3 regions of the Flavimobilis soli genome follow, and region 1 is predicted to be linked to each of the others. Evidence: riboswitches for the same ligand, from Rfam matches in the RefSeq annotation. Region 1 holds a riboswitch; each other region holds the start of a gene.

The links. A riboswitch is a leader RNA that binds a small molecule or an ion and turns the genes downstream of it on or off. The one in region 1 is predicted to bind thiamine pyrophosphate.
Region 2: another riboswitch for thiamine pyrophosphate. It lies ahead of ATL41_RS06980 (thiamine ABC transporter substrate-binding protein); the one in region 1 lies ahead of ATL41_RS00870 (YkoF family thiamine/hydroxymethylpyrimidine-binding protein).
Region 3: another riboswitch for thiamine pyrophosphate. It lies ahead of ATL41_RS02685 (thiamine-binding protein); the one in region 1 lies ahead of ATL41_RS00870 (YkoF family thiamine/hydroxymethylpyrimidine-binding protein).

Annotation. Positions count from the first base shown of each region.
Region 1 covers NZ_PDJH01000001.1:181,215-191,503, reverse strand. Annotated here, with positions in the region: gene ATL41_RS00900 (site-specific DNA-methyltransferase) at 1-797, shown strand, start outside; gene ATL41_RS00895 (restriction endonuclease) at 797-3,781, shown strand; partial or broken gene ATL41_RS13655 (methyl-accepting chemotaxis protein) at 3,863-4,744, opposite strand; one part of gene ATL41_RS00885 (IS3 family transposase) at 4,813-5,125, shown strand; one part of gene ATL41_RS00885 (IS3 family transposase) at 5,125-6,077, shown strand; gene ATL41_RS00880 (GAF domain-containing protein) at 6,032-6,652, opposite strand; gene ATL41_RS13435 (hypothetical protein) at 6,719-6,859, opposite strand; gene ATL41_RS13430 (dihydrofolate reductase family protein) at 7,035-7,250, opposite strand; TPP riboswitch at 7,398-7,516, shown strand; gene ATL41_RS00870 (YkoF family thiamine/hydroxymethylpyrimidine-binding protein) at 7,659-8,324, shown strand; gene ATL41_RS00865 (ECF transporter S component) at 8,321-8,971, shown strand; gene ATL41_RS00860 (ABC transporter ATP-binding protein) at 8,968-10,289, shown strand, end outside.
Region 2 covers NZ_PDJH01000001.1:1,524,698-1,534,986, forward strand. Annotated here, with positions in the region: gene ATL41_RS13365 (alpha/beta fold hydrolase) at 1-132, opposite strand, end outside; gene ATL41_RS06965 (Ig-like domain repeat protein) at 277-2,343, opposite strand; gene ATL41_RS06970 (ABC transporter ATP-binding protein) at 3,005-4,126, opposite strand; gene ATL41_RS06975 (ABC transporter permease) at 4,126-5,901, opposite strand; gene ATL41_RS06980 (thiamine ABC transporter substrate-binding protein) at 5,915-6,994, opposite strand; TPP riboswitch at 7,063-7,182, opposite strand; gene ATL41_RS06985 (VOC family protein) at 7,274-8,203, shown strand; gene ATL41_RS06990 (DUF4235 domain-containing protein) at 8,293-8,580, opposite strand; gene ATL41_RS06995 (hypothetical protein) at 8,793-9,737, shown strand; gene ATL41_RS07000 (ATP-binding cassette domain-containing protein) at 9,975-10,289, shown strand, end outside.
Region 3 covers NZ_PDJH01000001.1:583,366-593,654, reverse strand. Annotated here, with positions in the region: gene pheT (phenylalanine--tRNA ligase subunit beta) at 1-396, shown strand, start outside; gene ATL41_RS02700 (VOC family protein) at 475-1,368, opposite strand; gene ATL41_RS02695 (nucleotide pyrophosphohydrolase) at 1,472-1,831, opposite strand; gene ATL41_RS02690 (quinone oxidoreductase family protein) at 1,828-2,823, opposite strand; TPP riboswitch at 2,922-3,040, shown strand; gene ATL41_RS02685 (thiamine-binding protein) at 3,170-3,463, shown strand; gene ATL41_RS02680 (ABC transporter permease) at 3,460-4,272, shown strand; gene ATL41_RS02675 (ABC transporter substrate-binding protein) at 4,269-5,267, shown strand; gene ATL41_RS02670 (ABC transporter ATP-binding protein) at 5,251-6,021, shown strand; gene argC (N-acetyl-gamma-glutamyl-phosphate reductase) at 6,101-7,150, shown strand; gene argJ (bifunctional glutamate N-acetyltransferase/amino-acid acetyltransferase ArgJ) at 7,147-8,310, shown strand; gene argB (acetylglutamate kinase) at 8,347-9,267, shown strand; gene ATL41_RS02650 (acetylornithine transaminase) at 9,264-10,289, shown strand, end outside.

The DNA.
Region 1 (10,289 bases):
TGCTCTCTGAGAAGGAGCATACGACCGATTCCGGCCAGCGCGCGTTCAACGACTTGTTTGGCGGCACGGGAAAGATCTTCCAGGCACCAAAGTCACCTTTCTTGCTTGCCGACTTTGTTGAGGCCGGTACCGGAGAGGGCGATATTGTCCTCGATTTCTTTGCTGGGTCGGGAAGCACAGCTCACGCGGCATGGCTGGCGCAGCTCCGAGATGGTGGCGCCCGTCGGTGGATTGCCATACAACTTCCGGAGCCGACGCCCGCCGGCTCCGTGGCGCGCGACGCTGGGTTCGAGACGATTGCAGATATTTCCCGCGAGCGCCTACGGCGTGCGGGCGAAGCCGTCTCCGCAGACCTAGCCGCAGAGCAGTCGCTTGACTCAGGATTCAGAGCGTTCGTGCTCACTGACACGAACTTTTCGAAGTGGAAAGTTTCGAGCGACGTTGATCGCAACCAGCTCGAGCAGCACCTGTTCGACCTGCGTGAGTCGAGCAGTGCGGATGACGCTTCGACTGACGACCTCCTCACGGAGATCCTCCTCAAACAGGGTTACTCCCTGACCGAGCGGATCGCTCCGGTTGACGTGGCCGGCCTCAACCTTCGCTCGGTGGGTGATGGCATCGTACTCGCCTACCTGAACGAGCACGTCAAGCCGACGCTCGAGCAACTGCGTGCCGTGGTGGATGAGGATCCTGCTCGTCTGATCGTCCTAGAGGACGCGTTCCAGGGTGACGATCAGTTGAAGACCAATCTTGCCCAGCTCTGCAAGAGCAAGGGCATCGAGCTCTGGACGGCGTGATGAGTAGCGGGTTTAAGTTTGACGCCAGCCAGCCCTACCAGCTCGACGCGATCAAGTCTGTCGTCGATCTGTTCGACGGACAGCCGAAGGACGCCGAGAAGCTGGAGACAACGCTGCGCGGCCAGGTGGCCGCGCTCAACGAGACGGAGAACGCGGCGCTGGACCTCGATCTCTCGCAAGAGGTCGGCGCCGTCGGAAACCGCCTGGTGCTCGACCGCGACACAGTGCTCGCCAACTTGCAGCGCGTGCAGGACAAGAACGGCCTCGAGGTTGCCTCGAAGCTGTTCGATGACTCTGGCCTCGACTTCGATATCGAGATGGAGACGGGTACAGGTAAGACGTACGTGTATCTCCGCACCATCTTCGAGCTGGCCGCACAGTACAACTTCACGAAGTTCGTAATTCTGGTGCCGAGCGTCGCGATCCGCGAGGGCGTGAACACGAGCATTCGCCTCATGCGCGCGCATTTCGAAGATCTCTACAAGAAGCGCAACATTACCTTCGACTCGTCGGTCTATAGCGGTAAGACGGCTGAGGAGGTGCAGTCGTTCGCGACGTCGACCAACGTGCAGATCATGGTGATGACGATCGACTCGATCCGTGGCAACGCGAACACTCGCATCATCCACCAGACGCGCGACAAGCTGAACGGCTTGCGGCCGATCGACTACCTGAAGGCGACTCGCCCGGTCGTGATCATGGACGAGCCGCAGAACATGGAGTCACAGCTCTCGCAGTCGGCCGTCGGCGACCTCGACCCGGTGTTCACCCTGCGCTACAGCGCGACTCACAAGAAGCAGCGCAACGTCGTCTACCGCCTCGATCCCGTCGACGCCCACGATCTCGGGCTGGTGAAGCAGATAGTCGTCGCCGAGGTGCAGCAGCAAGGGGCGGACGCAGCGCCGTACGTCCGGCTCGTCGAGGTGCGGCGTGAGCCATCGTGGTCGGCCCGGCTGGAGCTGTCCTGCCGCAAGGCCGATGGCTCGCTTGAGCGGCGGATCGTGAGCGTGAGGCAGCACCAGGAGCTGTCGGACCCCCGCGTCACGAACAACCCGGTCTACGAGGGCTGGCGCATCAACGAGATGAGCATCGAGCCGGCCTACGTTGACCTCACCAGGCACGGCTTCCTCTATGAAGGCGAGACGATCGGCGCCTCGGCCGGTGCGATCTACAAGGAGATGATCCGCGAGACCGTCCGCGAGCACCTGCGCAAGGAATCGATGCTGCGCGCCAAGGGCATCAAGGTGCTCAGCCTCTTCTTCGTCGATAAGGTCGCCAGCTACCTGGGCGACGGCACGAACAACGACGACGCCAACGGCGACTTCGTGCAGTGGTTTGACGAGGTCTTCGTCGAGGAGCGTGCGAAGTCCGCGCGGTACCAGGAGCTGCTGCCGCAGTCGCCGAGCGAACTGCGCCGGGCGTACTTTTCCCAGATCAAGCGCGGCAAGACAACGACCTTCCAGGACTCGTCCGGCACCACCAAGGCCGATGACGACGCCTACGAACTGATCATGCAAGACAAGGCTCGACTGCTCGACGAGAACGAGCCCGTGCGCTTCATCTTCAGCCACTCTGCCCTGCGCGAGGGCTGGGACAACCCGAACGTCTTCCAGATCTGCACCCTGCGCGAGATGGGTGCCGAGACCGAGCGCCGCCAGACCCTCGGCCGTGGCCTGCGCCTCCCTGTCGCAAAGACCGAAGACGGCTACACCCGTGTCGCTGACCGTGGCGTCGCGACGCTGACGGTCGTAGCGAACGAGTCCTACACGAAGTTCGCGGACGAGCTCCAGCGTGAGTATAAGGACGCCGGCGTCGAGATCGGCCGGGTGCGCCGGGCAGAGTTCTCGAAGATCCCGCTGCAGGACGCGAACGGCGCGCTCACCGACGACCAGTTCGGCTACCAGCGCTCCGTCCTCGTGTGGGAGCACCTCAAGGACAAGGGTTTCATCGATAAGGACGGCACGGTTACCTCGAAGTTCCAGCCGAACCAGGTCGGCTTCGACCTCGGCCTGCCCGTCGACTTCGCCTGGGCTGAGCCGATCATCATCGAGCTGGTCGAGCGCGCCAACATCGGCAAGTACGTCAAGCCCGTCAGCAAGCGTCAGCCACGCGTGCTCAACAAGCAACTCTACTCGACACCGGAGTTCGAGGAGTTCTGGGAGACGATCAGCCAGAAGACCACCTACCGCGTCCGGGTCGGCCGCGACCAGCTGATCGAGAACGCCATCCGGGCTATCCACGAAGCGCCGAAGATCGACGCGCTGCGCATCCAGGTCACCCGCGCCGGAGTCAAGGTGCTGCGAGGCGGCGCCAAGGGTGAAGAACTCGGCACCCGCTCGGCCGACCTCAAGGGCAGCTACGACCTGCCCGACATCATCACGGAGCTTCAGGAAGCCACTTCTCTCACCCGCAAGACCATTGTCGACATCCTGATCGGCAGTGGCCGGCTGGGCGAGTTCATCGGCAACCCGAACGACTTCATCGCGATGACCAAACGTGCCCTCCAGAGCGAGCTGGCAAAGATCGTGGTCGACGGCATCCAGTACGAGCGGATCGCAGGCTCCGTTTACGAGCTGCGTGAGCTGCAGAGAGACGGTGAGGAGGAGAAGGAGCGCTTCCTCGACCAGATGTACAAGGTGCAGCACACCCAGAAGACCGACTTCGACTACGTCGTCTTCGACTCGGACGTGGAGCGCCAGTTCGCGGAGCTGCTCGACTCTCGCGAGGACATCAAGCTGTTCATGAAGCTGCCCGCCAAGTTCAAGATCGACACCCCAGTCGGCCCGTACAACCCCGACTGGGCGATCATCAAGCAGGAGGACGGCGAAGACCGGATCTACATGATCCGCGAGACGAAGAGCACCCTCGACGACTCGAAACTGCGCCCAACCGAGCTCGCCAAGATCAAGTCCGCCAAGCGCCACTTCGAAGCCATCGGCATCGACGACTACGCGCGGGCCGCACCGGGAGCGTGGAAGCTATGAGGCTGATCTCTGCTCACGTCCAGGGCTACGGCCGGATCGTCGATTCCAAGATCAACTTGGATGCGAATCGGGCGGGGCCGCTTACCCCACCCGCGTATCCACCACAGCCCGCACAGCCCCGACCTGGTGCGCGACGACCTCGCTGATCGTCTCCTGCGACTCGTTGATGCGGCCGACGGTCGCGCTGATCTCGGCGAGCGCCATCGTGATGCCGGTGACCTCCGTGTTGATGGCGGCGACCTTGCCCTCGACCTCCGCCGTCGCGCGGGCGGTCTGGGCGGCGAGCTCCTTGACCTCGCCCGCGACCACGGCGAAGCCCTTGCCTGCGTCGCCCGCGCGTGCGGCCTCGATGGTCGCGTTGAGGGCGAGGAGGTTGGTCTGCGCGGCGATCTCCTGGATGGTGCGCACCACCTGGCCGATCTCCTGGCTCGCGTGCGCGAGCGCCTCCACGCGCTCGTTCGTCGCATCCGACAGGGTGCGCCCTTCGGCGACGACGGCGGTCGCGTCGGCGACGTTCGACTCGACCGACCGGATGGAGTCGAAGAGGTCCTGCGCGATCGCGTTGACGCGCATCGTCGCCTGGAACCGCTCGAGGCTCTGCCCGATCATGAACGCCGTGTTCCGCAGCGCCGACTGCCGGTTCTCCGACAGCTCGATCGTGCGCGTGACGAAGAAGTCGAGCGTGCCGACGATCTCGCCACCCACCTCGACCGGCAGGCAGACGCCGGACTTCACGCCCGACCGTCTTGCAGCGGGCGCACGCACACAGTCCGTGACCTCGCCGAGGTCCGGGACGATGAGCATGTCGCCGCGCGCCCACGTGCGGCCCGCCACACCCACGCCCTTGACGAACGATGCCGTCCGCGTCACCTCCCGGAACTCCGGGCTGACCGTCCCCGACTCCTGCGCGAACTCGAGCGCGTCGCGCTCGGCGTCGATCGTCCAGTACGAGCCGTAGTCCCAGCCGAACGCCGTCCTGAAGCGCCCTGAGTTTGTTGGAGACTCCTGACCTTGGAAACGAGGATGGAGTCATGCCGAAGGAACTGGCGAATGGGAAGCCGACGACGCGTCGCTACTCGAGCGAGGAGAAGGCCGCCGCAGTGCGGATGGTGAGGACGCTGCGCGCTGAGCTCGGCGTCACGCAGGGGACGGTGCAGCGGGTCGCGACGCAGCTGGGTTACGGGGTCGAGTCCGTGCGGATGTGGGTCAAGCAGGCCGACATCGACGACGGCGTCACCCCGGGCGTGAGCAGCGCCGAAGCGCAGCGGGTGCGGGAGCTTGAGCAGGAGAACCGGGAGCTTCGCCGCGCCAACGAGGTGCTCAAGCGTGCGGCGTCTTTCTTTGGGGCGGAGCTCGACCGCCACTACCGGAAGTAGTCGCGTTCATCGACGCGAACAAGGACGACCTGGTCGACGGTCGCCGGCTCGGAGTCGAGCTCATCTGCAGACTGCTGCAGGTGGCCCCGAGCAGCTACTACGCCGCCAAGACCCGCGCCCCCTCGGCTCGCGCGCTGCGGGACGAGGAGCTGATCCCGCGGCTGGTCGAGCTGTGGGAGATGAACTACCGCGTCTACGGGGTCCGCAAGCTGTGGAAGGCGGCCCGACGAGCGAGGATCGTGATCGGTCGGGATCAGACCGCCCGGCTGATGCGGGTCGCGGGGATCGAGGGCGCCCGACGGTCGAAGCGGGTGAAGACCACCCGCCCGGATCCGGCGTCGGCGCGGCACCCGGACCTCGTCAAGCGCGAGTTCACCGCGACCGCACCAAACCGGCTCTGGGTGACGGACCTGACGTTCGTGCCCACCTGGGCCGGCGTCGCTTACGTGTGCTTCATCGTCGACGCGTTCAGCAGGATGATTGTGGGCTGGCGGGTCGCGTCCCACATGCGCACCGAGATGGTCCTCGACGCGATCGAGATGGCCCGCTGGTCCCGCGGTGCACGCCACGCCGATCTGCGCTGTCACAGCGACGCGGGCTCTCAGTTCACGTCGATTCGCTACGGCGAACGCCTCGCGGAGATCGGCGCGACACCCTCGATCGGAACCGTCGGCGATTCGTATGACAACGCCCTGGCCGAGACGGTGAACGGCTATTACAAGACCGAACTCGTCCGCGGACCTGCCCGCCAACGACCGTGGAAGACCGTCGAGGACCTCGAGCTCGCGACGCTCGGGTGGGTGCACTGGCACAATGCGCAACGTCTCCATGGCTACCTCGGCGACGTCCCGCCCGTCGAGTTCGAGAACGCGTTCTATGCTGTCCAAGCCGACCGCGAACTGCTGGTCGGAATCAAATAGCGCGAGTCTCCATCAGACCCAGGGCGCTTCATCCTGATCGTCTCGAGCGCCGTGCCGAGCGCCTCCTCGATGCTCGACGCCTTCGCCACCGCATGCACGACAGTCGTCAGCGCCGTGACGTCACGGTCGTGCTCGACTGCGATCTCCCGCTCCGCCGCCCGGTCGAACTGCCCCGACACGAGCATCCCCGCAGCACGCATGATCGACTGCCGCGACTCCGACGGCGTCCCCACCCCGCTGTTGAGGAACTGCAACACCGCCACAACCTTGCCGCGGCTACGCACCGGCAGCGCCACACCGCTCAGCAAGCCCGAGCTCTCGATCCGCGACACATCCACACCCGGCCCAGCCGTGCGCAGATCGTGCAGGACGGCCATGTCGTCACGCTGCCAACACGTCCCCGCCAGCCCCTCGCCCGGGCCCAGAGCCAAGCCCTGCGCATACTCGCGGAACTCGCGAGGCGCCGTCCCGTCGTCGTGCACCAGACGCAGCCGCTGCGACTCCACATCAAGCTTCCACACCATCGCGTACGTCCACCCGAACGCCCGACGGATCGCCACGAGCGCCTCCGTCATCACATCCCCCGCGCACGTCGCCGGTTCGAGAGAGTCTGACGCCAGCCCGTCAGCGCCGCACGGGGATCACGCGGACGGGCGCCGCACCCGGTAGCGGCCGCACATATGGTCGCGGTTGCGGGCGACGTCGATGGGCGCGGGGTCGAGCCACCCCGTGATGTGCGGGTGCCCGGCCCCGATGAGCATTGGGGCGTACTGCAGCCACACCTCGTCGCGCAGCCCGGCCTCGGCGAACTGCTGGGCGACTCCCCCCGCCTCCCATGACCCACAACACCCCGCCGTCCGCTGCCGTGGTCATCTCGGCGTGAATGTCACGCACGTCGGCGTGCCTGAGCCAAACATCGGCGCCCGCGGGGACGGGCAGGTCGCGGTGGGTGAGCACCTAGGTCGGCGGTTCGAACGGCCAGGGCTCGTCACGGCGCAGCATCCACTCGTACGTCGAGGCGCCCATGACGAGAGCCCCGACGCCGTCGGCCAGAGTCGCGTGCGGCATGGGTGCGGCCCAGTCGAAGTCGCAGGAGAACAGCCAGTCGAGCGAGTGCTCCGGCGTCGCGAGGAACCCGTCGAAGGTCGCGGCGGTGTAGTAGCAGGTCGTCATCGGGGCTCCTCGCGCGACGACAGCCTCGAGGCTGTGCGGACCGGGCACCCAGAATCTCACGTTCCCCAACCCCGCACCCGCGTCCGCTTGGTGGAACGGGCGCCGGCCCCGTTGGCCCTCGAGGCTCGTCGTCGTTACGGTGTGTTCACCAAGCCCCCGGGGAGCGCATGAGCGCTGAGAGTGCAGGCCGGACCCCGTCCCACCTGCAGACCCGTGGAACCTGATCTGGTCAGTACCAGCGTAGGGAGCAGGGCGGAGCATTCCCGTCCCCGTGCCCGCGCGCTCTCGGGCGCACGGATGCGGGGGCACGTCATGGGCATTTTCGTGTCCGCGGCGGCGTGGCGCTGCCACGCGAGTGGATGCATCGTGCTTGCCCACCCCCGGGGGCGTCGATGCACAGGAGCACGCATGTCCCTCTCCCCGTCCACGACGTCCGCACGCAGCGGTGCCCAGACTCGAGACCCCCTCGCCCTGGGGGTCGGCGCACGCCTCACGGTCTCCGTGATGTCCGACGACTATGTCGCGATCCTGCTCACTGCCCTCGCGGACACGGCCGCGGCATCCGCCCCCGGTCTGGTCATCGAGTCCGACGACGTCTCGACGTACGTCGGTGGCGCCGAGGCCGACGTCCTCGCCTACATCGTCGACCTCATCGCGCGGGTCTCGGCGAGCGGAGCGCACGTCGTCGCGCACGTTCAGCTCTCCCGCGGCTGCCCGGGCGAGCTGACGTGCGGGCTCGACGCCCCCACCCTCGCGATCCCGGACCTCACCCCGCTCGCACCCACAGGGGTCGAGGCCACCGCCCAGTGGGCGCTGTACCCGCTCGCCGACGGCCCCGGCGCCGACCACATGTCCCACATCATGCCGGTCATCGAGCGGGCCAAGGCCGCGGGGGTCGCGCGTGCGTCGCGGCACTTCGTCACCGAGCTCGCAGGCGACCTCGCCGACGTCCTCGGCACGGTCGCCGACGGCTGGCTCGCCGCCGGCCGCTCCGTCGCGCACGTCGTCACGCACGTGACGATCTCGACGAACCACCCGGACGCCGATGCTCCCGCGACGGAGGTGGCCCGATGAGCACACCCCGCACCGACCTGCCCGGCGCGACGGCCGACGACGCCGCGACCACGCTCCCGACCCTCGTGCCCCGCGACCGCCGCGGGCTCACGCTCCACGAGACCGTGCTGCTCGCGGTCCTTGCGGTCGTCTTCGGGTTCCTCTACTGGGCGTTCGTCCAGGCGTGGTACGGACTGCAGATCGCGATGGGTCCGCTCGGCGACCTTGCCCAGAATGTGCTCGCCGGCTCATGGATCATGGTCGCGCCTCTCGCCGTGTACATCGTGCGCAAGCCGGGTGTCGGCGTGGTCGTCGAGATTCTCGCGGCTCTCGTCGAGGTCGCGTTCCTCGGCTCCCCCGTCGGGCCAATGCTCCTGCTCGTCGGGTTCATCCAGGGTGCGACCGCCGAGCTTCCCTTCGCCCTCACGCGCTACCGCCATTTCGGCTGGCCGACGTTCCTCGCGTCAGGTGTCTCCGCCGGGGTTCTGACCTTCGCGTACAACGCGTTCCGGCAGGGATGGCTCGGTCAGGAGTACCTCGGCCTCCGCTTCGCGTTCACGCTCGCGTCGTGCATCCTGCTGTCCGCGGTGGCTGCCAAGCTCCTCGGCGACGGGCTCCTCCGCACGGGTGTGCTCGACAACCAGGCGATTGGGCGCGCCGCACGATGAACGCCGCCGTGGTTCTCCAGGGCGCGGGCGTCCACTATCCGACCGCGCCGACACCGTCGTTGCACGACGTCACGCTGGGCATCGCCGCCGGTCGATCCTGTCTTGTCCTGGGCCCGTCCGGCTCCGGCAAGTCGACACTCCTGCGGATGATCACGGGGATCGTGCCGCAGACCGTCGATGCCGCTGTCACGGGTGACGTTCGCGTGCTCGGCTCCGATCCGCGCGAGGTCGCAACGTTCGACCTCGCGCGGCATGTCGCGTACCTCCAGCAGAACCCTCTCGACCAGCTGTGCCTCGCCGGGGTCCTTGACGACGTGGCGTTCACCCTGGAGAACCACGGCGTACCGTCCGAGCACATCGCGGCGCGCGTTCGAGCGGCTCTCGCGCGGGTCGGGGCCGCTCACCTCGCCGACCGTCCCACTGGGACGCTCTCGGGCGGTGAGGCGCAGCGGGTTGCGCTTGCCAGCGTTCTCGTCGCTGAGCCGGCGCTCCTCCTGCTCGACGAGCCGACGGCGATGCTAGACCCGGCTGGCGCGCAGCAGGTGGGCGCGGCGGTCGCGACCGTCATGAACGACGGTGGTCCGACGGTCCTCCTCGTCGAGCATCGTCTCGACGAGCTCCCCACTCTGCCGGTCGACACGCTTGTCATCGACGCTTCGGGCTCCGTGCTCGCGCACGGGCCCACGGCCGACGTCCTCACGACGCATGCGCAGGCGATCGAAGCCATGGGGTGCTGGCTGCCCCTCGACGTGCGGCTCGCCTCGATGCCTGACGCGCTCACCGAGCCGTATCTTCCTGGTGCCCGCCGCGTCCCCTCCGCACGCTGCACGTCGACGCCGCTCCTGCGTGCACGGGGTGTCACCGTGCGAGCTGAGGCAGTGTCCACACCCGCGATCGGCGCACCTGCCGGAGCTGCCGTCGTCCGGCAGCGTCCCACGCTCGTAGACGGTGTCGACCTCGATCTCCGCGCCGGAACGCTCACTGCGATCCTCGGCGTCAACGGCGCAGGCAAGTCGACGCTCCTCAAGGCACTGGCGGGACTGTGCCCCGCCGAGGGCACGCTCACGTGGCCGGCCTACACACCGGGCCCGCCCTCGCCCCGGCGGCGCCGCATCCGGCGTCGCGAAGACGCGCGCAACCAGCCACGTGTCGGCATGGTGTTCCAGCATCCTGAGCACCAGTTCCTGCGTCGCACCGTGCGAGAGGAGGTCGCGCACGCTCGCCGCGCGGCCACGCGAGCCGCCGACGGGCCGTCGGTCGAGTCGATCCTCGACCGGTTCGGTCTCCGACACGTCGCCGATGCCGACCCGTTTCGGCT
Region 2 (10,289 bases), 1.3 Mb from region 1:
CGCGACGGTCGCGGCGTAGTAGGGCGCTGACGCGGCCCCGAGCCCGTGGAGGAGCACGAGCGGGGTTCCCTCGCCGGCGATCTCGACGTATCCCGTGCGTGCGCCGTCCAGGCCTACCTCGACGTGCTTCATGCTCGCTCCTCCTCGTGGGACTGCCGCCAGGTTCCCCGCGGTCGTCGCAACGTACCGGGGGCCACTGACACACGCCGTCGGGCAGACGACGAGGGCGCCGCACCCGCCGTGACGGCGGGTGCGGCGCCCTCTTGCGTGGTCCCGTCAGCCGACGACGAGCCGCGTCTTGCCCGATGTCGCCTTGGTCACCTTGCTCGAGCCGGAGTACGTGGCCTTGACGGTCCACGTGCCCTTCGCGAGACGAGGGAGCGTGACAGCTCCCTTGCCCTTGGTGAGGCTGACCGTCCGCACGACCTTCTTCTTGCCCTTGGTCGCGGTCACGGTGACCTTGCCGCCCGGCGTCGTCCCGGTCGCGGTGACCTTGACGGACACCTTCGACCTCGCCTTGGTCGAGACCTTCTTCTTCGCGAGGGTCGCCTTGACCTTGGCAGACGCCTTGGCGACCTTGACGGTGCGGGTAACCGTCACGGGCTTGTAGGCCGAGTCGCCTGAGTAGGTGAAGGTCAGCGAGCGCTTTGCCCCGACACCGAGCTTCGTCGAGAGCTTGACCTTGGCCACACCGTTCTTCAGCGTGGCGGAGCCGACGGTCGTGCTGCCGCTCGTGATCGTGACCTTCCCGGTCGGAGCAGGCTTGCCCGCGACCCGCTTGACCGACACGCTCGCGGTACCCGCGTAGCGGACGCTCGCAGGAACCGAGAGCGACGACGTCGCCTTGGCGTCGACGACCGGCTTGGCGGTCACCGTCAGCCTGGCGGCCGCCGACGTCACCGAGCCGACCTCGTTCGAGACGACCGCGCGGTACTCCGTCCCGTGAGCCGCGAGTGCGGCTGTGAGGGCGTAGGACGACGAGGTCGCGCCGGCGACGTCCGCCCAGCTGCCCGACGCGTTCTTCCGCTGCCACTGGTACGCGAGCTTCCCGCCGCCAGTCGCGGCGACCGTGAAGGTCGCCTTGCTGCCGTCGACGACGGAGACGGCGGCCGGCTGGCGCGTGATCTTCGGGGCCTCGACGAACGTCAGCGGCGTGAAGGTCTCGTAGGCCGCGACCTTGGGGCCGCCACCTGCGTAGGTGTAGATGCCGTAGCGGCCGGGCACGTCGGCGAGCCAGCTCTTGTCGACCTTGACCGTCGTCGTGAACGAGCCGTCGGTGCGCAGCTCGGTGTAGCCCGTGCCGTCGATCGACTGCGTGGGGCTCGAGGCCGCGAAGGACGCCGCCGGGATGGCCCACATCACCGAGACGCCGTTGCGGAGCTCGCTGGCGGCGAGCTTCGGCGACGTGCCGCCCTCGGACGGGCGCCACGCGTCCTCGGCGCGGGCGAACGCGATGTAGACGCCGGACTGGAGACCTGCGAACGGCGGTCGCGTCCCGATCGCGAAGCTCGGGTCGAAGTTGCGTCCCTCGACCGTGACCGTCGTCGTGCCGTCGGCCGCGACGGTCGTCTGGGAGACCGTCACGGCCCCCTTGATCCCGAGGTCGACCGCGAGCGGGAGCGCTGGCTTCTTGTCCTGCGAACCGCCGCAGCTGGTCGAGTAGAAGTGCGACTTGAGGGACGTCGGGACGACCGCGACGAACTCCTCAGGCCACGAGCCCCACCAGCCGGTCGCGCCGCCCGAGGCGACGCACGACGTGCTCTGGTTCGTGACGACGCTGCTGGGGAGGGTCACGCCCTGGTAGTCGGGCTGCAGGCGGAAGTCCCCGTCGAGAACGTCGGCGACGTCGACGTCCGCGACCGTGGCGACGGCGATCCGGCCAGCGTCGACGGCCGGCACGGTCGCGCCTCCCGTGTCCTTGCCTTCGCCGAAGGTGACATCGAAGGTCAGTCGCGCCGCGCCGTCAGCGATGACGAGCTGCGGGTCCGCGTAGGTCTCCGACGGAGCGCCGAAGGTCGAGGGGTAGGCGTTGACGGTGTAGGACCCGGTCCACGAGACCGTCACGTCCCCGGTCGTCCGATCCAGGCTTCCGGTGCCGCCCGAGAACCGCACCGCGTTGGGGGTGATACCGACGGGCAAGGACGACGCGGGGTACGCGTCGACGGCGTACTCGGTCTGGCCTGCGGTGCCGTCGAGGTAGCTCGCGTCGCCCTGGAAGGCACCGAACGTCCACGCGCCGAACACGCCCTGCTGGGCGTAGCCGCTGACGCCCCAGTCGAGCTGGGCGTCGTCAATCGCCGTGGCGAGTCCCGCTGCATGCGCGGAGGGTGCGACTGCTGCCACGCCGGCGAGGGTGAGGGCGGCTGTCAGTACCGCCCCGAGGGCGCGACGACCTCTGGTCGTTGTCATAGAGAGCTCCGGTGAAGTCCAGGCGCGGGACCAGACGGGGCCGTCGGCCGCGCGAACAGTGAAGTAAGGCTCAACTTACTGAGGCATGCCTAACAACACGAGCGCGTCTCATGCGTCGGACCGAGAACGTACGCGGCGGACATGAGAAAGCGCCGGGTCCGATCCCCCGATCCAGGACCCGGCGCACCACACCCACGCCACCGTTTCCCCCGAACCGGCGGCGCCAGGGCGCCACGAAGATCTCACGGCGACCGTGACGGACCTGCGCGGACCTGCGTCTGGGATGCGGTGCCCCCGCACCTCACCCCGACGCCTGGCGGCATCTCTGGCTAGTCGCGCCATGGCCGGTGACACAGGGCCCAGGCGAGCGACGTCGCTGCACGCTTGGCGTGCACACCGAAGCGTGCCAACGACCCGAGGGTCCCGCAACCGGAAGAGCGCTCCTGTGGATCACCCTGCGCGTCACCCCTGACCAGCAACGACACACACGGAGCCAGGTTTCCGCGAGATTCCGCGCCCCACGATCTGCTTTCGACCTCCTGAGGGGGTGCGAGCATTCACCCGCTCGTCTCGACTAACGAGACTCACGCGTGTCTCACGCGCAGGGTGCGCACCGGCCCAGGGTGAGGCGTAGCTGCACGACATCACCCACGTTTAACGTCTCGAGCGCCCGGGCCCCCGTCGCCGCCTCGTGGACCGTGACCGTGCCGAGTCCTTCAATCTCGACGAGCGCCGACGCCGCACCGCGACGGAACGGGACGCCCGTCACGACCCCGCGGCGCAAGAGCGCCATGTCGCGCTCCGCTCCGACGGGCGCGTCCTGGCCGACGGAACCCAGCCCCAGCAGGCGGAAGCCCCCCGGTGGTACCGCGAGCGACGCCCCGTCCACCGTGACGAACACCTCGTAGCCGAGGAAGGACGCGACCGTGCGGTCCGCGGGCGCGGCCCAGAGCTCGGCGGGAGTCCCCTCCTGCAGCACGCGACCGCGCGACATGACCGCGACACGGTCGGCGACCGTGAACGCCTCGTCCTGGTCGTGCGTGACGAACACGGCGGTGGTGCCCGTCGCGAGGAGGGCGGCGCGCAGGTCAACCGCGAGGCGCTCGCGCAGCTCGCGGTCGAGCGCCGAGAGCGGCTCGTCGAGCAGCAGCAGCCCGGGGGCCGGCGCGAGCGAGCGGGCGAGCGCGACGCGCTGCCGCTCGCCGCCCGAGAGGGTCGAGACCTGCCGTGACTCGTAGCCTGCGAGGCCGACGGCGTCGAGCAGCTCCGCGACGCGTGCCCGACGGCGCGCGGCAGGGATGCGCTCACGTCGCCCGCCGCGCAGGGCGCGGCCCTCGAGGCCGTAGGCGACGTTGCCCGCGACGTCGCGGTGCGGGAAGAGCTGGCCGTCCTGGAACATCAGGCCGATGCCGCGCTCGTGCACGGGCAGCCCCGCGAGCGAGTGCCCGCCCCAGGAGATCTCGCCCGTCGACCGCTCGAGGCCCGCGACCGCGCGCAAGAGGCTCGACTTGCCGCAGCCGGACGGACCGAGCAGCGCGAGCACCTGCCCGCGCGGCAGGTCGAGCGAGACGCCGTCGACCGCACGCACGGGGGCGTCGCGGCGCGACGCTCCCTCGTACCCGACGACGACGTCGCGCAGCCTCAGCCCGGGCGCACCCTCCGCGGGCGTGACGGGAGCGTCCGAAGCGGCGCTGCGCGCCACCACCACATCGACCATCAGAGCTCTCCTGCCTTGTCGCCGCGCATCCGCTCGGCCACCACCATCACTGTCGCCGTCACGACGGCCAGGACGACCGCCGCGGCGAGCGCCGTCCCGAAGTTCTCCGCACCCGGCCGCCCGATGAGCCGGAAGATCACGACCGGCAGCGTCGCCGAGTCGGGCCGCGCGAGGAACGCCGTCGCACCGAACTCGCCGAGGGACACCGCGAACGCGAAGCCGACGGCGAGACCGAGCGGACGCGTGACGAGCGGCAGGTCGACCGTCGCGAGCACGCGGCCGGGGCGAGCGCCGAGCGTCGCGGCCGCCTCCCGCAGGCGCGGGTCGAGCGCGCGGAGCACCGGCAGCACCGTGCGCACGACGATGGGGATCGCGACGACCGCCTGCGCGACGGGCACGAGCAGCCCCGACGAGCGCAGGTCGACGCCGAGGCCGAGCGGTCGGTCGAGCGTCACGAGGAACCCGAAGCCGACCGTCACGGCCGAGACGCCGAGCGGCAGCATGAACACGCCGTCGAGCAGCGCGAGGCCGCGACGGCCTGCCCGTGAGCGTGGGCGCCGGGACACCACGAGCGCGACGAGGCCGCCCACGACGACGGCGATCAGGGCCGCGACCGCAGCCGTCCGCAGCGAGGTGCCCGCGGCCTGCCACGCGGTCACAGACGAGCCCGCGACGGGCTCGGCGAGGTTCCGGTAGTTCTGCAGGGTCCACGTGCCGTCGGCCGTGCGCAGCGAGCGCAGCAGCAGGTTCGCCATGGGCCACACGAGCAGCCCGAGCACGACGACGGCTGTCACGGCGAGGCTCGCCCAGCCGCCCGCACCGAGCCCGCGCGGGCGCAGCCGTCGCTCGCCGGGAGCCGAGCCGAGCAGGGCGAGCGCACGCACGCGCCGTGCCGACGCGCGGCCCGACACCCACAGGACGGCCGCGACGACGACGAGCTGCAGGACCGACAGGACCGCGGCCGCGCGCAGGTCGAGGAACTGCGTCGTGCGGACGTAGATCTCCGTCTCGATCGTGCCGAAGCGGCTGCCTCCGAGGATGAGGACGGTGCCGAACGCCGTCGCGCAGAAGAAGAAGACGAGCGCGGCGGCCGACGCGATCGCGGGGGCGAGCGCGGGCAGCGTGACCGTGCGCAGGACGCGCAGCGGGCTCGCGCCGAGGGCGCGCGCGGCCTGCTCGGGACGGGCGTCGAGCTGCGCCCAGAAACCGCCGACCGTGCGCACGACGACGGAGTAGTTGAAGAAGACGAGCGCGACGACGATCGCGGTGAGGCTCTGGTCGAGGCCGAGCCCGCCGAGCGGGCCTGCGTCCATGAACAGGCTGCGGAACGCGACACCGACGACGACGGTCGGCAGGACGAACGGCACCGTGACGACCGCACGCACGAACGCACGGCCGGGGAACGTCCGCCGGTACAGCACGTACGCGCCGGGGAGGCCGAGCAGGACGGAGAGCACGGTCCCGAGGCCGGCCTGCAGGAAGGTCAGGCCGACGACGCGCCACGTGCGCGGGCGGCCGAGCACCTCGCCGAACCCGCCGAGGTCCCAGGCGGCGGGCGACCACGCGGGGTGCGCCGCGGCGTCGGGCGACGCGAAGCCCTTGAGGATCATCGTCGCGACGGGCCACAGGAAGAAGACCGCGAGGAACAGTCCCGGGACCCCGACGGCGGCGAACCAGAGCGCACGCCCGGTCGCCCTGCGCCGGGCACCGCCGGGTGCCGCGTCCCCGTGGGGGGCGCGGTTCCCGGTCGGTGCCGGTGCGAGGGTCGTCGTCACGGTCGTGCTCGTCTCAGCCGAGCATCGTGTCAGTCCACGACTCGATCCAGGCGTCGCGGTTCTCCGCGAGCGTCGCGGGGTCGACCGTGATCGTCTTCTCGGCGAGCGGCCCGAACTTCTCGAACGCCTCGGGCAGGTCGACGTCCGGGTCGACCGGGTACATGTACACCGTGTCAGGGAGGGCCGCCTGGAAGTCGGCGGAGAGCATGTAGTCGACGAGTGCACCTGCAGCGGCGGGGTTGTCGGAGCCGGCGATCACGCCCGCGTACTCGACCTGGCGGAAGCACGTCGCGGGGAGGGACGACGTCGTGGACTCGTCGCCGTCGAGCGTGTAGGCGGGCGACGAGCCGTACGAGAGGACGACGGGGCGCGGGCCGCCCTCGCCGCCGCCGGAGAAGTCGACGTAGTAGGCGTCCGACCAGGAGTCGGAGATCTTCACGCCGTTGTCCTTGAGGCTCGTCCAGTAGTCGAGGTAGCCGTCCTCGCCGTAGGCGCCGACGGTCGCGGCGAGGAAGGCGAGGCCGGGGGTCGACGTCGCGGGGTTGGTGAGGACGACGAGGTCCTTGAGCGCGGGGTCGGCGAGGTCGTCGAGGGTCGCGGGGACGGGCACGTCGGGGTGCGCGTCGAACCAGCGGTCGTCGACGTTGATGCAGACGTCGCCCTGGTCGATCGGGGTGAGCGCGGTCGAGCCCTCGAGCAGGAGGTCCTTCGCGGCGTCGGGCAGGGCGGGGGAGGCGTGGTCGGCGAAGACGCCGGCCTCGAGGGCGCGTGCGCCGAAGATGTTGTCGATGCCGTAGGCGACGTCGCCGAGCGGGGAGTCCTTGGTGAGGATGAGCTGGTTGACGAGGGTGCCGCCGTCGCCGAGCTGGGTGACCTCGACGTCGAGGCCGAGCCCCTCGAGGTCGGCCTTCTGCTCGTCGGTGAGCTCGAAAGAGTCGTGGGTGACGAGGGTGACCTTGCCGGTCGGCGGGCCGGCCGTCGTCGTCGTGGTCGCCGGGCTCTGCTCGGTGGAGCAGGCGACGAGCAGGCTCGTGGTGGCGATCGCTGCGAGCGTGGCTGCGGTGCCCTTGCGGCGGCGGGTGGTGGTGCTCATGCGTTGGTGTCCTCCTAGGTCAAAGGAGGGGTGCCGCGTCGCGCCCCGCGTGTGCTGCGGCGCACGACGTGGAGAGAATCCCGACTCCCTACACCGGTGCTAACCGGATCAGGTTCGAGGGTCTGCGGTGGTCCGCACTCTCAGCGCTCACCGTCCGTGCGGGCGGCAGCGCTCCCCTGTCGTTCCTGACCAGCCTACCGCCCGCCGCGCCTCGCGGCCGTGCCCGTCCTCACACCGAGAATGGTTGACGCTTCAACTTTCTCGGGGGAGACTGAAGACATGAGCCGAGACATGATCGACGCCGCGAGCGCCCACGCCGCCGCACCCTCCGCCCTCCTGCCCGGCGACCGCCTCGCAGCCGAGACGCACATGGACGCGGTCACGCTGTACGTCCGCGACATCGACGCGATGGTCGCCTTCTACACGAACGTCATCGCGCTCGAGGTCCTGGCGAACGACGCCGCGGACGGCCGCGACGCCGTCGTCACCCTCGGCCGCGGCACGACGCCGCTCGTCGTCCTGCGTGAGGCTCGCGACCTGCCGCCGCGCCGCCCTGGCGAGGCCGGCCTGTTCCACACGGCGATCCTCTTCGCCGACGCCGCAGGCCTCGCCGCGACGCTCGCGCGCGTCGCGACGCTCACCCCGCAGCTCTACACCGGCGCGGGCGACCACCTCGTCTCCGAGGCGTTCTACCTCGACGACCCCGAGGGCAACGGCATCGAGCTGTACGTCGACCGCCCGCGCGACCAGTGGCGCTGGCGCGACGGCCACGTCGAGATGGCCACGCTGCACCTCGACCCGAACGCATTCATGCAGCAGCACCTCGACGAGGCCGTCCTCGCTGCCCCGCATGCCTCGGCCGCGACCCTCGGCCACGTCCACCTGCAGGTCGGCGACATCCCGACCGCGCGCCGCTTCTACGTCGACACCCTCGGCTTCGAGGCGACGACCGAGATGGGCTCGGCCCTGTTCGTGTCCGCCGGCGGCTACCACCACCACATGGCGATGAACACGTGGGCGTCGATGGGCGCTGGCCCGCGGCCCGTGAACCTCGGCCTCGGCGAGGTGTCGATCGTCGTCCCGACGCGCGACGAGGTCGGCGCGCTCGCCGACCGCCTCAAGCACGCGGGCGTCGCCGCCGCGGACGACGGCGCCGTGCTCACGTTCGCCGACCCGTGGCGCAACGAGATCCGCGTCGCCGTCGGCTGACCCCGGACACACCTCGGCCCCCTCGTCGCGAGCGACGAGGGGGCCGAGCCGTCTGCCAGGGCGTCAGCGCGAAGCGTGCAGGACCCGCGTCAGCGCGAGGCCTTCAGGGTGCGCCCCGCAGAGATCCGCGACGTCACCTTGCGCGCGCCCTTGTTCGCAGCGATGCGGCTCAGCGCGGCGACCGCACCCGTCACGCCCGCGAAGGTCACGATGCCCGCGATATTCGACTCGTTGTCGAGCGGGTCCTTCGGGGCGTCGTGCCCCGTCGCCTTCTTCCACACCGCGCCGAGGAGCTTCTGCGCCAGCCACGCCGCCAGCGCGGACGTGCCGATCAGGATCAGCTTGTCGACCATGCCCTCGTCGTTGTCGTCAGCCACGTCGGTCCTCCTCGTCGCTCGTCGGTGCGGCAGCCCGGGTCGGGCGGCCACCCTGCCCACGCTACCGGGACCGTGGCGCGCTGCACGTCGGCCGACCTGCACGCACGCCGCACGAGCGCCCGACCAGGTCCGGCCGTCCTGGCCGTCGTCGGCACGACGGGGCACGATGGACAGGTCGCTCACGACGACGGCACCCGGGGCGAGGAGGACCAGTGCGGCGAGACACCTGGACGCGGCGCGCCGTGCCGGCGCTCGCGGGTGCGCTCGCGCTGTCCTGGGTCCTCGTGTCCGCGGCTCCGCGCCCCTCGGCCCCGGGCCTGACGGGCGACGGGCTCGTCCGTGCCGTCGCCGCGGGCGCGGACGAGAGAGCGGGCGCGACGGGGGCGCACGCGACGATCACCGACGTCGACCACCCGGACGTCGCCGCGACGGACGAGGACGTCGTCGTCACGGTCGAGGTGAGTGCGGCCGGGCCGACGCTCCGGCTCGAGCGCCGGGACGGCGGGCGGTGGACGCCGGTCGCCGAGGAGGTGGCCGAGACCACGGCCGTCGCGCTCCCCGTGCCGAGCCGGGCGGGCGACGCGACGTACCGCGTCGTGCTCGACCCGGGCACCGGCACGGTCCGCACGAGCCCCGAGCTCACGATCTTCCAGTCGGACAGCCAGGAGCACGCCGCGTACGTCGCTCGGGCTCGCGCCGCCGTGCGCGACTTCTGCCCGCTCACGCCGATCTACGTCGACTCGCCCGACGTGCGGTCGGGCCAGACCGTCGGCAAGGCCCGCTCGTCGTGGGCGTGGGCTGACGGGCAGGCACGCTGGACCCAGTCGATCCGGCTGCGCTCGGGCCTGCCCGACGCCGTGCTCGAGCACACGGCGCTGCACGAGTGCGCGCACGTCGTCCAGGTGCGCCCGCTCGTCGACGGCGAGAGCGCGTACGAGGAGTCGACCGCGAGCGCCGAGCGGCTCTACGCCCGCGGGCCGGCCGAGCCGGGCGAGCTGCAGGCGGACTGCATGGCGTCGGTGATCACGGGGCGCACGGCCGTCATGTACTACGCGCGGACGTGCACGGCGCGGCAGAAGGCCGACGCCCGCGCGATGTGGCGCGACTACGGGTCCGTGCGGCAGTCGCCCTCGCTGACCTGGGCCTGGAAGGGCTGAGCCCGGGTCATCGCCGTCGCGCCGGACCGCCCCGGTGCCGAGGACGCCCCCACGCGCACCCTGCCCGCGACTGCGGGCGTCGCCGTCGGCCTACCGACAGGCGGTCGCCCGGTTGCCGTCCGCCCGCTGTGATCCTCGCCGCTTCTGGCCGCCTCCGGTTGACGCTCGTCCCGGCCCGACCTAATTTTGAACTGACCGGTCAGATCAAAAGACTGCCGCAAGCTCAGGAACAGGACTATGAACCCCACCCCTCCCGCGAGCCGCACCGAGGTCGAGGACCTCCCTGCCGCACCCGCGCACGCTGCGCCGCCCTCCCAGCCCGCGCCGCGCCGCGCCGTCGTCCAGGCGAAGGACCTCACGCTCACGTCCGCACGCGGAACCGTCTACGGACCCGTCTCCCTCCACGTCCGCGAGGGCGACCTCGTCGTCCTCCAGGGACCCCAGGGCTCCGGCCGCACGAGCCTCCTGCTCACCCTCGCCGGCCGCATGCGGCCCGACCGCAGCACACGCCAGCTCACCGTCCTCGGCCACGAGCTGCCCCGCGAGCGCTAC
Region 3 (10,289 bases), 400 kb from region 1:
CCGCAGGTCCTCGAGCGCCTCGACCTGCCGCGCCGGTCTGCCGCGTTCGAGGTGGACCTCGACGCGATCGTGGCCGCCGCCCCGACCGACCCCGTCCAGGCCGTGCCGGTGTCGACGTTCCCGCTCGCGAAGGAGGACTTCGCCTTCGTCGTCGACCAGGACGTGGCCGCTGGCGCGGTGCGCGCCGTCGTCGTGAAGGCGGTCGGCGACCTCGCGGAGGAGGTGCGCGTCTTCGACGTGTTCACTGGCCCGCAGGTCGGCGAGGGCAAGAAGTCGGTCGCGGTCGCGGTGCGCCTGCGTGGTGCGGACCGCACGCTGACGGCGGAGCAGACGGCTGAGATCCGCGGCCGCGTCATCAAGCTTGCGGGCAAGAAGCTCGGCGCCCAGCTGCGCTGACCTCTCGCGCCGACGGCCCGATCCTGCTCCGGCGGGGTCGGGCCGCTGTCGTTCCCGCGCCCGCGCGCGGGTGCCCGGTCACAGCTCGGCGACGACGATCTTCTTCATCTGCATGAGCCGCTCGTACGACCCCGGGTGCGCCATGAGCTCGCCCATGTTCTCGGGGACCACCTGCCACGAGACGCCGAACCGGTCCTTGCACCACCCGCACTGCTCGGCCTCGGGGACGGCGGACAGCGCCGCCCAGAGCCGGTCGATCTCGGCCTGGTCCGCGGCGGTGACGGCGAGCGACACGCCTTCGCCGAACGTGTGGTCCACCTCGGCGGCCGCGTCCATCATGGCGACCCACGTGCCGGCGAGCACGAGGTCGCTGAACATGACGGACCCGGCGACGGCGGGCCCAAGGGCCTCGGGATAGAGGACGGTGGCACCCTCGTGGGAGCCGGGCAGGACCTCCCGGTAGTAGGCGCTGGCCTCGGCGGCGCGGTTCTGTGCGGGGCCGCCGAAGAGGAAGGTCGGCAGGACGAACGGGCGCGGGTCGCCGTCGGGGTTCGTGAGGATCAGCTGCCAGGACACGCCGAAGCGGTCCTCGACCCAGCCGTACCGCGGGCTGTGCGGGTACTGGCCGAGCTCCATGAGGACGCGGCCACCCTCGGCCAGGCGCGCCCAGAGCTCGTCGAGGTGCTCGCGCGCCTCGGGGTCCCGGGACGGGTCGAAGTTGACCATGAAGGAGATCGATGGGTTCGGGCGGAAGGTCGCGTCGGCGTTGATGAGCGTGAGGGGCAGGCCCCCGACGACGAGGTCGATCGTCAGGACCTTGCCTGCCATGTCCTTCTGGAAGTCGGGCAGTCCTTCGCTGGGGTAGCGGACGGTCTGCACGACATGGCTGTCCGGGAAGAAGGCCGTGTAGGCGGCGGCAGCCTCCTCGGCGTCGCCGGCGTACCAGATGTTCGGCGTGATCGTGGTCGTCATGCTCCGAGCATGCGCTCGGCGTCGTGAGGGGCCCACGGTGACACCTCCCAGAGCGGACGACGGTGCCCGTCGGTCCCGGCGGGTGTCCCTCGCGCGCCTGGCGTCACCCGTCGTGCGCTCGCGACGGCGCCGAGCCGACCGGGAAGCGCCCGTGGTTGACCGCGAGCTTGCGGCGGGCGGCGTCGAGCAGGTCGATCCCCGTGACGTCGGCCAGGCGCGCGAGGTAGATGAGCACGTCGGCCATCTCCATCGCGACGCGCTCGCGCAGCTCACGGTCGGTGCGCACGGCGTCGACGCTCTCGTCGGAGCCGAGCCACTGGAGCTCGGCCGCGAGCTCGCCCGCCTCCCCGGTGAGCGCCATGGCGAGGTTCTTCGGCGTCTGCACCGGCGTCCAGCCGCGCTCCTCCGAGAAGTCCCGGACGGCCGCGACGAGGTCGTCGAAGCCGCCCGCCTCGACGCTCACAGCGCCTCCCCGCCGACCTCGAGCACGAGCTTGCCCGTCGTCTCGCGCGCCTCGAGCGCCCGGTGCGCCTCACCCGCGTCGGCGAGTGCGTACGTCCCGCCGACGCGGACCTTGAGGGCCCCGAGCCGGACGGCGTGGAACAGCTCGTCGGCCCGACGCAGCAGCTCGGGTCGTGTCGCGACGTGGTCGCCGAGCGTGGGCCTGGTGACGAACAGCGAGCCGCCCGAGTTGAGCCGTTGCAGGTCGAACGGGGGCACCTGGCCGGAGGCTCCGCCGAACAGCACGAGGATGCCGCGCGGCCGCAGGGAGGCGAGCGACGCGTCGAACGTCGTGCGGCCGACGCCGTCGTACACCGCGTGGACGCCTTCCGGGGCGACGGCGCGGACGGCTTCGGGAAGCTGCGCCGTGAGGTCGTCGAGCTGGTCGTAGCGGACGACGGCGGTCGCGCCCGCCTCGCGCGAGAGCTCGGCCTTCGCCTCCGTCGAGACGGTCGTGATGACGCGCGCGCCGCGCGCGACGGCGAGCTGCGTCAGGAGGAGGCCGACCCCACCCGCGCCTGCGTGCACGAGCACGTCCTCGCCGGGGCCGACGGGGTGGCTGGAGTCGACGAGGTAGTGCGCGGTGAGCCCTTGGAGCATGAGTGCGGCCGCGGTCGCGAGGTCGACGCCGTCGGGCACGGGGACCGTGCGGTCTGCTGCGACGACGACCTGCTCGGCGTACGAGCCGGGGCCGTCGACCCAGGCGACGCGGTCGCCGACCGCGACGTCCGTGACTCCAGGTCCGACGGCGCTGACGACGCCCGCACCCTCGCTTCCGGGCACGTGCGGGAAGTGCGCCGGGTAGACGCCCGAGCGGCGGTACGTGTCGATGAAGTTCACGCCCGCGAACGCGACGTCGACGACGACCTCGCCCGCACCTGGGTCCGGCGCGGGACGCTCAACCAGCGTGAGGACCTCGGGACCACCTGCGCGTACGGCTTCGATCGCTCTCATCACCCCAGCCAACCACCCGTCGGGCGTCCGGGTCGACGCGGCGGTCCCGGATCGCGAGACGACGGTCGCGGCGTGCGAGCACGGCCGATACGTTGACGGGGAAACGCCGGGGAGCTTGGTGCACCAAGCTGAGAGGGCGGATGGGAGACCACCCGAGCCGCCGACCCGCGAACCTGAACTGGGTAATGCCAGCGGAGGGATGCGTCGGTGCCGTCGGCACCTTGTCTGCTCGAACCGTCCCGCTGCTCGCGTCCTCGCCGACGCGTGCTGCGGCGCGCCTCGTCGGCGCGCGACGGTCGTGCGCGCGCCCGTCGCGGCGGCGCCCTCGAGCTCGAGGAGCGAAGAAGTGCTCGCACACATCCAGGTCTCGCCCCGCCCCGCCGGGACGGCCGACCAGCCCTACGCCCACATCGACCCCGCCATCGCCGTCATCCAGGACTCGGGTCTCGTCCACGAGGTCGGTGCGATGGGCACGACCGTGCAGGGGAGCCCCGACGAGGTCTGGGCGCTGCTGCGACGCGTCCACGAGGCAACGCTCGCGGCAGGCGCCCGCGGCGTGACGAGCCACATCAAGGTCGGGCAGGGCGCCGACGACGACGGCCCGACGATCGAGGACCTCGTCGCGAAGTTCCGGGCGTGAGCAGCGTCGCCCCGCGCCCGGGTGCGGACCTGCTGGCGCGTGCGTGGCCGCCGGCGGTGCTCGCGACCGGCCTGGTCGTCGTGTGGGAGGTGGCCGTCCGCGTCGGGGACGTCCCGGCGTTCATCCTCCCCGCGCCGAGCCAGGTCGTGTCCGCAGCCGTCGGGCTCGCCCCGCTGCTCGAAGACCACGTCACGACGACGATGACGGAGGCACTCCTCGGTCTCGTGCTCGGAGTCCTCGCAGGCAGCGCGCTCGCGCTCGCGGCCGCGGCCTCGCCCTGGCTCGACCGGGCGCTGCTGCCGCTGCTCACGCTCACGCAGACCGTGCCGACGGTCGTGCTCGCGCCGCTCATGGTGCTGTGGGGTGGTGTCGGGCTCGCGCCCAAGGTCGTGCTCGTCGCGCTCACCGTGTTCTTCCCCGTGCTCGTCGCGGCGGCAGGCGCGATGCGCGACGCTGAGGGGGAGCTTGGCGACGTCCTGCGCGGTCTGGGCGGCACGCGCCGCCAGGTGCTGCTGCTCGTGCGAGCGCCGGCCGCGCTGCCCGGGGCCCTGTCGGGGCTGCGGCTCGCCGCCACGTACGCCGTCGGCGCCGCCGTCGTCTCGGAGTATCTCGCTGGGACGAGCGGCCTCGGCGTCCTCATCCAGCGCGCCCGCAAGGGGTACGACGTCGACCGCATCTTCGTCGCGGTCGCCCTCGTCGCGCTGCTCACCGCGCTGCTGTTCGTGATCGTCGACGCGGCGTCGCGCGCCGCCCTGCCGTGGCAGCGGCGCGAACCCGGAACCCACCTGCTCGCAAGGAGACCAGCATGAGAGCTCGTACCGCTGCCGCGTTCACCGCGGCGCTCATCGCCCTGTCCGCCGGCTGCGCGGCGCCGCCGCAGAGCGGCGCGGTCGAGGGCGACCTGACGCCTGTGACCGTCGTCCTGGACTGGACGCCCAACACGAACCACCTCGGCCTGTACGTCGCGCAGGACCGCGGCTACTTCGCGGAGGCGGGGCTCGACGTGACGATCGTCGAGCCGGGGGAGGCGTCGGGGTTGAGCCTCGTCGCGGCGGGCCAGGCGGACGTCGCGTACTCCGTCGCCGAGGCGCTCGTCCCGGCCCGGGCCAAGGGGGCCGACGTCGTGTCGGTCGCTGCGGTCCTGCGCCGCAACACGTCGAGCCTCATCGGCCTGAGCAGCGCGGGTATCGGGCGTCCGCGCGACCTGGCGGGGCGCACGTACGGCAGCTACGGCAGCGCGCTCGAGGAGGCGCTCGTGCGTCGTCTCGTGGCGTGCGACGGCGGCGACCCGGACGCGGTCGAGCTCGCCCCGCTCGTGAGCGACGACTTCCGGGTCGGGCTGACGCAGGGCCAGTTCGACGTGGCATGGGTCTTCGAGGGCTGGGACACGATCAGGCTGCGCGACGTCGACGGTCTCGACGTCGCGTCCATCCCGTTCGCGGACCACACGGACTGCATCCCCGACTGGTACACGCCGCTGCTCGCGACGTCCGAGACGGTGCTGGCCGAGCGGCCGGGCGTCGTCGAGAAGCTCGTGGCGGCGGTCGGACGCGGCTACGAGGACGCGGTAGCCGACCCGCAGGCGGCCGCCGACACGCTCCTGGAGGCTGTCCCGGAGCTCGACCGCGAGCTCGTGTCGCTCAGCGCGGCGTACCTCGCAGCGGAGATCACGGCGCCAGGCAAGCCCTGGGGCTGGCAGGACCCGGAGGTGTGGCGGGAGTTCCTCGCATTCCTCGAGGAGGAGGGGCTCGTCGAGCCGGGCCTGACGGCGGAGGAGCTGTGGACCGATGACCTCCTCGGCTGACGTCCGGCCCGACCTCGGGACCGCGGAGGGGCGGGGGAGCGTCGAGGTCCGCGGGCTGAGCGTGTCGCTCGGCGGTCGCGCCGTACTCGCGGACGTGTCGTTCCGGGTCGCGCGTGGCGGGCTCACGGCGGTCGTGGGCCCGTCCGGGTGCGGCAAGTCGACGCTGCTGCGCATCCTCGCGGGTCTCGCGGTCGCGGGGACGGTGGTCGACGGCGGCGCCGTCCGGCTCCCGCACGGCGACGACGGGCGGCCCGACGTCGCGTGGATGCCGCAGGGCGACTCGTTGCTGCCGTGGCGGCGCACCCTGGGGAACGTCGCGCTCGGCGCTCAGGTGAGCGGGACGTCGCGCCGGGAAGCGACCGACGCGGCGCGCGGCCTGCTCGACCGTTTCGGCCTCGCGGGCTTCGAGCGGTCGTGGCCGCACGAGCTGTCGGGCGGGATGCGTCAGCGTGCGGCGCTCGCACGTACGGTCCTCGCCGGGCGGCAGGTGCTGCTGCTCGACGAGCCGTTCGGCGCGCTCGACCCGATCACCCGCCGCGACATGAACGGGTGGCTTGCCGCACACCGGGAGGAGGGGGTCCTCGGGGACGGCGCGGCGGTCGTGCTCGTGACGCACGACGTCGACGAGGCGGTCGCGCTCGCGGACCACGTCGTCGTGCTGTCGCCCCGGCCAGGGCGGGTCGTCGCGCTGGTCGATGTCGCGGCGCTGGGCCACGACGCGTCACGTCGCGTCGTGCTCGCGTCCCTCGGGTGACGGGGGCGCTGAGGGAGGATAGGGGGACACACCCCGGGGATGGGTGAAGAGTTATGCAATAGCGTGTATGTTTATACGCATGACCTTCACAGCAGCGGTCGCCGGAGCCAGCGGGTACGCCGGTGGCGAGATCCTCAGGCTCCTCGCCGCGCACCCGGACGTCGAGATCGGTGCTGTCACCGCGCACTCCAACGCGGGCCAGACGCTCGGCCAGCACCAGCCCCACCTGCGCTCGCTCGCCGACCGCGTGCTCGAACCCACGACCGCCGAGGCCCTCGCGGGCCACGACGTCGTCGTCCTCGCGCTGCCCCACGGCGCGTCCGGCGAGATCGCCGCACGGCTTCCCGACGACGTCCTCGTCCTCGACCTCGGCGCCGACCACCGCCTCGCGAGCGCCGCCGACTGGGAGACGTACTACGGCTCTGCGCACGCGGGCACCTGGCCGTACGGCATGCCCGAGCTCATCACCGGCCCCGGCACGCGCCAGCGCGAGAGCATCGCCGGCGCACGCCGCGTCGCCGTCCCCGGCTGCAACGTCACCGCCGTCACCCTCGGGCTCCAGCCCGGCGTCGCCGCTGGCCTCGTCTCGCCGGCAGACGTCGTCGCCGTCCTCGCGAACGGCTACTCCGGCGCGGGCAAGAGCCTCAAGAGCCACCTGCTCGCCTCCGAGGCGCTCGGCTCCGCCCAGCCGTACGCCGTCGGCGGCACCCACCGGCACATCCCGGAGATCGCGCAGAACCTGCGCACCGCGGGCGCGCCCGACGTGACCATCTCGTTCACGCCCACGCTCGTCCCCATGTCGCGTGGCATCCTCGCGACCGCGACCGCACGCCTCGTCGACCCGGCGACGCCGGACGACGCGATCCGCGCCGCGTGGCAGGACGCCTACGCGGACGAGCCGTTCGTCCACCTGCTCCCCGAGGGCACCTGGCCGACGACCGCGATGACGCTCGGCGCCAACACCGCCCTCGTCCAGGTCGCCGTCGACCGCCGCGCCGGTCGCGTCGTCACCGTCACGGCGATCGACAACCTCGTCAAGGGCACGGCGGGCGCCGCCGTGCAGTCCATGAACATCGCCCTCGGCCTCCCCGAGACCACGGGCCTGAGCGTCGAAGGAGTCGCGCCGTGAGCGTCACCGCAGCACAGGGGTTCCGGGCCGCAGGCGTCGCAGCCGGGCTCAAGTCCACCGGGAAGCCCGACGTCGCGCTCGTCGTCAACGACGGTCCCGAGCACGTCGCCGCCGGCGTCTTCACGTCGAACCGTGTCGTCGCCGCACCCGTCGTCTGGTCGCGCCAGGCGCTCTCCGACGGCGTCGCGCACGCCGTCGTCCTCAACTCGGGCGGCGCCAACGCGTGCACCGGCCCCGAGGGCTTCCTCGACACGCACGTCACGGCCGAGCGCACCGCGGACGTCCTCGGCGTCTCGGCGGGCGACGTCGTCGTGTGCTCGACCGGGCTCATCGGCGTGCGGCTCCCCATGGACAAGCTCGTCCCGGGCGTCGAGGCCGCCGCGGCCTCGCTCGACCCGCAGGGTGGCGACGCCGCGGCGCACGCGATCATGACGACCGACACGGTGCCGAAGACCGCCGTCGCCGCGGGCGACGGCTGGGTCGTCGGCGGTATGGCGAAGGGCGCGGGCATGCTCGCCCCGGGCCTCGCGACGATGCTGTGCGTCCTGACGACCGACGCCGTCGTGACGGCCGAGGACGCCGACGCCGCGCTGCGCGCCGCGACCGCCCGGACCTTCGACCGCGTCGACTCGGACGGCTGCATGTCGACGAACGACTCGGTCGTCCTGCTCTCCTCGGGCGCCTCGGGCGTGCGCGTCGACGCGGACGCGCTCACCACGGTCCTGACGGAGGTGTGCGCGTCGCTCGCTCGCCAGCTCGTCGCGGACGCCGAGGGCGCGAGCCACGACATCGCCGTGCACGTCCGGAACGCGTCCGACGAGACGGCGGCCGTCGCCGTCGCGCGCGCGGTCACGCGCTCCAACCTCTTCAAGGCAGCCATCTTCGGCAACGACCCGAACTGGGGCCGCGTCCTGTCGGCCGTCGGCACCGTCCCGCCCGAGGTCGCCCCGTACGACGCGCTCACGCTCGACGTGAGCATCAACGGCGTCCAGGTCTGCCGTGCCGGCGGCGTGGGCGAGGACCGCGACCTCGTCGACCTCGCGTCGCAGCGCGAGGTCCTCGTCGAGATCGACCTCCACGCGGGCGACGCCGAGGCGACCGTCTGGACCAACGACCTCACGCACGACTACGTCCACGAGAACAGCGCCTACTCCTCCTGAGGAGCGAGGCCGCCCACGACACGAGAGACGGGGACCATGACCACCGCACCGATCGACCTCACGCCGCACCAGCGCGCCGAGGTGCTCGTCGAGGCGCTCCCGTGGCTGCGCGACCTCGAGGGCGCGCTCGTCGTCGTCAAGTACGGCGGCAACGCCATGGTCGACGACGAGCTCAAGGCTGCCTTCGCGCAGGACATGGTCTTCCTGCGGCAGGTCGGCCTGCGCCCCGTCGTCGTGCACGGCGGCGGCCCGCAGATCTCGTCGATGCTCGCCCGGCTCGGCATCGAGTCGGAGTTCCGTGGTGGGCTGCGCGTCACGACGCCCGAGGCGATGGACGTCGTGCGGATGGTCCTCACCGGTCAGGTCTCGCGCGAGCTCGTGGGCCTCATCAACGCGCACGGTCCCGTCGCGATCGGCCTCTCGGGAGAGGACGGTGGCCTGTTCCAGGCGCGGCGTCGCACGGCGACGGTCGACGGCGAGGCCGTCGACGTCGGCATGGTCGGCGACGTGGTCTCGGTCGACCCGTCCGCCGTCCAGGACCTTCTCGACGCGGGCCGGATCCCTGTCGTGTCGACGGTCGCTCCCGACCTCGACGACGCGACGCAGGTCCTCAACGTCAACGCGGACACGGCCGCTGCCGCGCTCGCGATCGCGCTCGGCGCGCGCAAGCTCATCGTGCTGACGGACGTCGAGGGGCTGTACACGTCGTGGCCCGACAGGTCGTCGCTCGTCTCGACGATCTCCGAGACCGAGCTCGAGGCGCTCCTGCCGTCCCTCGAGTCGGGCATGGTCCCGAAGATGGAGGCGTGCCTGCGCGCCGTGCAGGGCGGCGTCTCCCGCGCGACCGTGATCGACGGTCGCGTCGCGCACTCGGTCCTGCTCGAGGTGTTCACCAACCAGGGCAACGGCACGCTCGTGCACCCGGGCGGCCCGCGCACCGAGGAGGTGACCCGATGAGCGAGATGCTGCCCACGGGGGCCGACGCGCAGCTCGCCCCGACCAGCTCGGCCGCGTGGACCGAGCGTTACCGCGGTGCCGTCATGGACACGTTCGGCCCGCCGCAGCGCGTGCTCGTGCGCGGCGAGGGTCCGTACGTGTGGGATGCGGACGGCAAGCGGTACCTCGACCTGCTCGCCGGTATCGCGGTCAACGCCCTCGGCCACGCGCACCCGACGCTGACGGCGGCGATCAGCGCGCAGCTCGGCACTCTCGGCCACGTCTCGAACTTCTTCGGCACCCCGACGCAGATCGCTCTCGCGGAGCGCCTCCTCGAGCTCGCGGGTGCTCCCGAGGGCTCGCGCGTGTTCTTCGCGAACTCGGGCGCCGAGGCGAACGAGGGCGCGCTCAAGATGACGCGTCGCAACCTGCGCGCCGACGGCACGCCGCGCAGGCGGGTGCTCGCGCTCGAGGGTGCTTTCCACGGTCGGACGATGGGCGCGCTGTCGCTCACGTCGAAGTCGCAGTACCGCGAGCCCTTCGAGCCGCTCCCGGGCGGTGTGGAGTTCCTGCCGTTCGGTGACCTCGCCGCGCTCGAGGCGGCCTTCGCGACGGACGGCGACGACGTCGCGGCGCTCGTCGTCGAGCCGCTGCAGGGGGAGGCGGGCGTTCGTTCCCACCCTGCGGGCTACCTCGCCCGCGCTCGTGAGCTCACGGCCGCGCACGGCGCGCTGCTCGTCCTCGACGAGGTGCAGACCGGCATGGGCCGCACGGGTGGCTGGTTCGCGTTCCAGGACGCCACGATCGGCGACGGCGTCGTGCCGGACGTCGTCACGCTCGCGAAGGGTCTCGGCGGTGGCTTCCCGGTCGGCGCGATCGTCGCGTTCGGCGAGCGCGCGGCGACCCTCGTCGGCCGGGGCCAGCACGGCACGACCTTCGGGGGCAACCCCGTCGCGGCTGCAGCGGCGCTCGCGACGATCGGCGTGATCGAGCGCGACGGCCTGCTCGAGCACGTCCGCGCGGTCGGGGCCTTCTTGCGCGAC